3 regions of the Anoxybacillus sp. MB8 genome follow, and region 1 is predicted to be linked to each of the others. Evidence: riboswitches for the same ligand, from Rfam matches in the RefSeq annotation. Region 1 holds a riboswitch; each other region holds the start of a gene.
The links. A riboswitch is a leader RNA that binds a small molecule or an ion and turns the genes downstream of it on or off. The one in region 1 is predicted to bind S-adenosylmethionine.
Positions count from the first base shown of each region.

Region 2: another riboswitch for S-adenosylmethionine. It lies ahead of mtnK (S-methyl-5-thioribose kinase); the one in region 1 lies ahead of EKC99_RS06900 (methionine ABC transporter ATP-binding protein).
Region 3: another riboswitch for S-adenosylmethionine. It lies ahead of EKC99_RS03360 (bifunctional homocysteine S-methyltransferase/methylenetetrahydrofolate reductase); the one in region 1 lies ahead of EKC99_RS06900 (methionine ABC transporter ATP-binding protein).

Region 1 covers NZ_RXXX01000014.1:22,963-25,230, forward strand. The annotation lists gene EKC99_RS06895 (hypothetical protein) at 1-367, shown strand, start outside; SAM riboswitch class I at 699-804, shown strand; gene EKC99_RS06900 (methionine ABC transporter ATP-binding protein) at 879-1,907, shown strand; gene EKC99_RS06905 (methionine ABC transporter permease) at 1,897-2,268, shown strand, end outside.
Region 2 covers NZ_RXXX01000002.1:133,680-135,947, forward strand. The annotation lists gene EKC99_RS01670 (carbon-nitrogen family hydrolase) at 1-597, shown strand, start outside; SAM riboswitch class I at 685-784, shown strand; gene mtnK (S-methyl-5-thioribose kinase) at 857-2,026, shown strand; gene mtnA (S-methyl-5-thioribose-1-phosphate isomerase) at 2,037-2,268, shown strand, end outside.
Region 3 covers NZ_RXXX01000005.1:52,573-54,840, forward strand. The annotation lists gene EKC99_RS03350 (BMP family lipoprotein) at 1-281, opposite strand, end outside; gene EKC99_RS03355 (YajQ family cyclic di-GMP-binding protein) at 449-940, shown strand; SAM riboswitch class I at 1,031-1,133, shown strand; gene EKC99_RS03360 (bifunctional homocysteine S-methyltransferase/methylenetetrahydrofolate reductase) at 1,203-2,268, shown strand, end outside.

The sequences.
Region 1 (2,268 bases):
GCTCCCGAAACGAGTATATAAAGAGGGGAATGTAACAATTACAGTTACTCCTGCAGTAGGGAGTTCAATAGCAAAATTAAGCAATTCAAAATCAAAAATTGCTCCACTTGATACGATTGTCCGAGGAAATAAAGAAACAAAAACGGTTCAGAGTATGTATGGTACAGTGACGATGACAGTTACGTACGATCGAAATCTAACGACTAAGACTTCTACTATTACGGGGATTTATTCTTTAGAAAACACTGATTCTTACTTAAAATTAGTTGATAAATGGTATACCTCTAGTGTTGCACAAGCTGACTACTATGACTCCTTTCATAAAGTGTACGTAACGATTAAAATTACAAAAGAAGAATGTAATTAAAGGATCCGTTTGTCATGTAACTATGTATGCCTACAATTGGAAAGTTTAACTTCATTTTTTGAACTGAAGAGGCTGATCTAAAACGCTAATGCGTTTTGGGTAAGCCTCTCACACTGTTTACATAACAAAAGCAGAGGGTTGTTCGTAGCCCGACATCCTAGGAGTAGCGATTCCTCAATGATATATATATTCAGTTCACTTAATCATGACGGGAAATAGTTGAAAAAATTTTTATTGACACCGTCCTTCTTTCGATGATATAATCACTTTCGTAGTTTAAAAATGTCCTTGAATGCATTAAAACGTTAACTGAATAAAGCGTTTAAAAGCGCTCTTATCAAGAGAGGTGGAGGGATGTGCCCGATGAAACCCGGCAACCGTCAGCGCTGCTGAAATGGTGCCAATTCACACAAAGCGTTTGCTTTGAGAGATAAGAGACAGAATGGACGATAACGCCTTTCTGTTCTCTTGAACAGAAAGGCTTTTTTCATGGAAGGAAGGTGACAGCGACGTGATTACTTTATCAAATGTAACGAAAGTATACAAAGCAGCAAGCGGAAATGTGACTGCGGTCGATCATGTAAACTTGCATATTGCAGAAGGAGAAATTTTCGGCATCATCGGTTATAGCGGAGCGGGAAAAAGTTCGCTCATTCGATTGTTAAATGGACTAGAAAAGCCGACAAGCGGTGAAGTCATTGTCGATGGAAAAGATATGGGGAAAATTAGTGGGAAACAATTACGACAAGCTCGTCAGCAAATCGGGATGATTTTCCAACATTTCAACTTACTTTGGTCGCGAACGGTGTGTGAAAATATTGCTTTCCCGTTAGAAATTGCGGGTGTGCCGAAAGAGGAACGGATGAAGCGTGTCGATGAGCTCATTCAACTCGTCGGCTTGCAAGGAAGAGAAAATGCATACCCGTCGCAATTGAGCGGAGGGCAAAAACAGCGCGTCGGCATTGCGCGTGCGTTAGCGAACAACCCGAAAGTGTTGCTATGTGATGAAGCGACGTCAGCGCTTGACCCACAAACGACGGACTCCATTTTAGATTTGCTCGTCGATATTAATAAACGTCTCGATTTAACGATCGTGTTAATTACACACGAAATGCATGTCATTCGTAAAATTTGCGATCGCGTAGCGGTCATGGAAAACGGAAAAATTGTTGAAATGGGCGAAGTGCTTCATGTATTCCGTAAGCCACAGCAACCGATTACGAAACGATTTGTCCAACAAGTGACGGAGCCGGAGGAAACGAAAGAAGCGATGTTGCATCTTCTTGAACGATATCCAAACGGCAAAGTTGTTCAACTTACATTCGTCGGCGAAGCGGCTGAGCAACCGCTCATCACGCAACTTATTCGCCATTTTGATTTAAACGTGAATATTTTACAAGGCAAAATTTCACAAACGCATCATGGCTCATATGGAGTGTTGTTCATTCATTTAGACGGTGCGAATGAAGAAGTTGAGCGAGCGCTCGCTTTTATTCGCCAGCAAGAAGTGGAAGCGGAGGTGTTGGCGAATGTGGAATGAACTATTCCCGAACGTCGTTTGGGATAAAATATGGGCGGCGACGATGGAAACATTGTATATGACAGCTATCTCTGTTATAGCAACATTTGTGCTTGGCATTTTACTTGGTTTATTGCTGTTTTTAACGTCTAAGGGAAACATATGGGAAAATCGTCTCGTTAACGGTGCCATTGCGTCGTTCGTCAACATTTTCCGCTCGATTCCGTTTATTATTTTAATTATTTTGCTTATTCCGTTTACAAAACTTGTCGTTGGCACGATTCTTGGAGCAAACGCTGCGTTGCCAGCACTCATTATCGGTGCCGCACCGTTTTATGCGCGCATGGTGGAAATTGCGCTTCGTGAAATCGATAAAGGTGTC
Region 2 (2,268 bases), on a different contig from region 1:
TCCTCGCTTGCGCGCACGTACGATGTGCATATTGTCGGCGGATCGGTAGCGAAAAAAACAGACAAACAAATGACGAATACGATGTATGTCGTCGACCGAAACGGCCATGTCGTTAGCGAATATAGTAAACTTCATTTGTTCAAATTGATGGATGAACATATGTATTTACAAGCTGGGGAGACGTTACACGTTTTTCAACTCGCTCACACGACGTGCGCAGGCGTCATTTGTTATGACATTCGTTTTCCAGAATGGATTCGCACTCATGCGCTTCACGGAGCCGAAGTGCTATTTGTCGTCGCGGAGTGGCCGCTTGCTCGCCTTCATCATTGGCGTACGTTATTAATGGCGAGAGCGATTGAAAACCAATGTTACGTCGTCGCTTGCAACCGCGCAGGAAAAGACCCGAACAACACATTTGCTGGTCATTCGATGATCATCGATCCATGGGGAAACGTGCTCGCTGAAGGGGACGAACAAGAAACGGTCATTATGGCGAATATTGACATAAACGAAGTGCAACATGTGCGCGGACGCATCCCGATTTTTGCTGATCGTCGCCCAGACGTGTATAAAATTTTTGAAAAAAAGGATTGACAAACGAGCATGAACCGATGTATGATTCGAATCAAGCGAATTCACGAAACTTTTTCACTGTTAAAAACATTCAAATAACGATAAACACTCTTATCAAGAGCAGGTGGAGGGACGAGCCCGATGAAGCCCGGCAACCGGCGATGACGCACGGTGCTAATTCTTGCAGCAGTAGGCTGAGAGATAAGAGGTGCGAAGCAAACTTCAAACCTCTTTCGTTCAGCGAAAGAGGTTTTTTATTTATGTCAAGGGAGGAATTTGTATGTACGAACCGTTAACAGAACAAAAAGCGATCGCCCTTGCTGTTCGGTTGGGGCTTTTTGGAAAAGATGCGCTTCTTTCATGCAAAGAAATTGGCGATGGCAACTTAAATCTCGTGTTTCGTATCGTCAACGAGCGCACAAACGACAGCATCATCATCAAACAAGCGTTACCGTATGCGAAAGTCGTCGGCGAAAGCTGGCCGCTCACGTTAAAACGGGCGACGATTGAAAGCCAAGCGTTGCGCACTTTCGCAAGCTACGTCCCTCAATACGTTCCGAAAGTATACTATTCTGATGAGTCTTTAGCGATTACAGTGATGGAAGATTTATCGCATTTACAAATTGCTCGTCGTGGGTTCATCGAAGGAAAAACATTTCCGAACATTTCTGAACATATCGGCGAATTTATCGCGAAAACAGCGTTTTACACGTCCGATTTCGGCATGAACCAACAACAAAAAAAGAAGCTCGCACAGCAATTTACAAATCCTGAACTTTGTAAAATTACAGAAGATCTCGTATTGACCGACCCGTTTTTTGACCATGACACAAACAACTTTGAAGCCGAACTTCGCGCAGATGTCGAGCAGCTTTGGCAAGATGACGCATTAAAACGCGAAACCGCAAAATTGAAACGGCGCTTTTTAACGAAAGCGGACGTCTTGCTTCATGGCGATTTACATACAGGAAGCATTTTCGCAAGTGACGATGAAACGAAAGTGATCGACCCAGAATTTGCATTTTACGGTCCAATCGGCTTTGATCTCGGGCAATTTTTCGCTAATTTGCTGTTAAACGCCCTCGCTCGCGATGAACGTGACCGCAAACCGCTCTTTCATCATATCGAAAAAACGTGGGACGTGTTTGTTCGCACATTTTCTGAACTTTGGCGTGAAAGCAATGAACCGTACGCGACCGTTTCTGGCGTGCTTCATGACGTGCTTCGCGATGCCCTCACAGAAGCGATTGGATTTGCTGGCTGTGAAGTCATTCGCCGAACAATCGGTTTAGCGCATGTCGCAGACGTTGACGAATTGCCGCTTGAGCGCCGACTTGATGTGAAACGTCACGCGCTTCGCCTCGGACGCGAGCTGATCGTACAGCGTGAACAATTGCCGATTCATGCGATCAAACGACTTGTGCAACAAACGGTACATGTGAACAGCTAGGAGGAAGACAATGAAATCTGTACAATGGCACGATACACATATTACGATTTTAAACCAACAAGCATTGCCTCATAAGACTGAATATTTAGAATTAAAAAATATCAAAGACGTATGGGATGCGATCGTGACGTTAAAAGTGCGCGGGGCGCCAGCCATCGGCATGACCGCCGCCTACGGCTTAGCGCTTGCGGCAAAATCGTATGAAACGAACGACTTAGCGCAATTTCATGCCGAGTTAAAAC
Region 3 (2,268 bases), on a different contig from region 1:
CCGATGACGAGATCGTTCCCTGCTTCAACGAGCTCTGTTAACCCTTTTTCATACGTCTCGGTTTCTTTTAACTCACGATAGTCAAAAAAGATGCCTAGCTCATCGCGCGCTTTCATTAATCCTTTAAACGCCGAATCGCTAAACGATTGATCACCGAGTCCGACGTCTGACAACATAATGCCTACTTTTATTCGCTCTTTCGGTTGAAAAGAACTCGTTTGCGAACACCCTGCGGCAAGCAATAAAACGAATGCCATCATGAGTGGAATCATTTTTTTCATCAAATTTCCTCATCTCCTTATTTTTCGATCAAATCCCGCTTCATTTATTATATCGACATGTTTCGACATTTTGTTTACTTTTTATATATAAAGATTTTGTAAAGTTGTTCGTATGCCAACAATCGACTATAATGGAAGCACAACGAATTTATGCCGAGGTGATTCATATGTCAAAAGAAAGTTCGTTTGATATTGTGTCGAAAGTCGATTTGTCAGAAGTGACGAACGCCATCAACATCGCGTTAAAAGAAATTCAAAACCGCTACGACTTTAAAGGAAGCAAAAGCGACATTTCACTTGAAAAAGATGAGCTCATTCTCATTTCTGACGATGAGTTTAAACTTGAACAGCTGAAAGATGTGCTTATCGGCAAACTCATTAAACGCGGCGTGCCGACAAAAAACATTCAATACGGAAAAGTAGAGGCTGCATCTGGCGGAACGGTGCGCCAACGTGCGAAACTCGTCCAAGGCATCGACAAAGACAATGCGAAAAAAATTAACACAATCATTAAAAATACAGGTTTAAAAGTAAAAAGTCAAATTCAAGAAGACCAAATTCGCGTCAGCGGCAAAAGTAAAGACGATTTACAAAAAGTAATCGCCGCCATTCGCGAAGCAGATTTACCGATTGACGTTCAATTCGTCAACTACCGTTAAGAAGGCACTCGGCCTTCTTTTTCTTTTCTCAAATAAAATAGTTGAATATTTCTAAAAAATCAGTTACATTTATGAGTAACTTCATACAACATCTTATCGAGAGAAGGGGAGGGACTGGCCCGATGAACCTTCAGCAACCTGACGATCGTCAAGGTGCTAAGTCCAGACAAGCGATTCGCTTGGAAGATAAGAAGGAGCGCGTCAAGTCTTCTTCTTATGGAGAGGACTTTTTTACTTTAAACAAAGAAACGGAGGAATGGACGTGGGATTGTTAGATGATTTAAAAGAACGCATCGTCATCGCGGATGGAGCGATGGGAACGTTATTATATGCGCACGGCATCGATCGTTGTTTTGAAGAATTAAACGTCACAAAGCCTGAAGAAATTGTCCATATTCATGAGGCGTATATTGAATCAGGCGCAGAAGTCATTCAAACGAACACATACGGCGCCAACTACGTAAAACTAGCACGTTACGGGCTGCAAGATGACGTAAAAAAAATAAACGAAGCGGCGGTCGAACTGGCGAAACGAGCGGCAAAAGGGCGCGCCTACGTGCTCGGTACGATCGGAGGACTACGGAGCACGAACAAAAGCACGATTTCGCTTGAAGAAGTGAAACGAACATTTCGTGAACAGCTGTATGTGTTGTTAAACGAAGGTGTCGATGGGCTTTTGCTTGAAACATATTACGATTTCGAAGAATTGCAAACCGTTCTTTCCATCGCTCGCAAAGAAACGACGTTGCCGATCATCGCCCACGTCACGTTGCATGATATTGGCGTCCTGCAACACGGGATGCCGCTTGCTGAAGCGCTGATCGAATTAGAACGACTTGGGGCCGATGTCGTCGGCTTAAACTGCCATCTCGGCCCATATCATATGTTGCGCTCACTAGAAGAAGTACCGATTCCTACACGCGCTTTTTTATCGGTATATCCGAACGCGAGCTTGCCGCAATATCGCGACGGTCGCTTCATTTACGAAACGAGCGAACAATATTTTGAAGAAACGGCGCGCGCCTTTCGTGAACAAGGAGTTCGGCTCATCGGCGGCTGTTGCGGTACGACGCCAAAACATATTGCCGCCATTGCTCGCGCCCTTTCCGATCGTACGCCTGTATATAAAAAAGAAGTCAAACAGCGCCATCCGATCGTCGTCCAAGAAGAAAAACAAACGACAGCCCCTTCTCTTGCCGACATCGCTCGCACGCGACGGTCGATTATCGTCGAGCTCGATCCACCGAAAAAGCTCGGCTTAACGACATTTTTAGAAGGCGCAAAAGCGTTAAAAGAAGCGAACATTGATGCCTTAACGCTTGCCGACA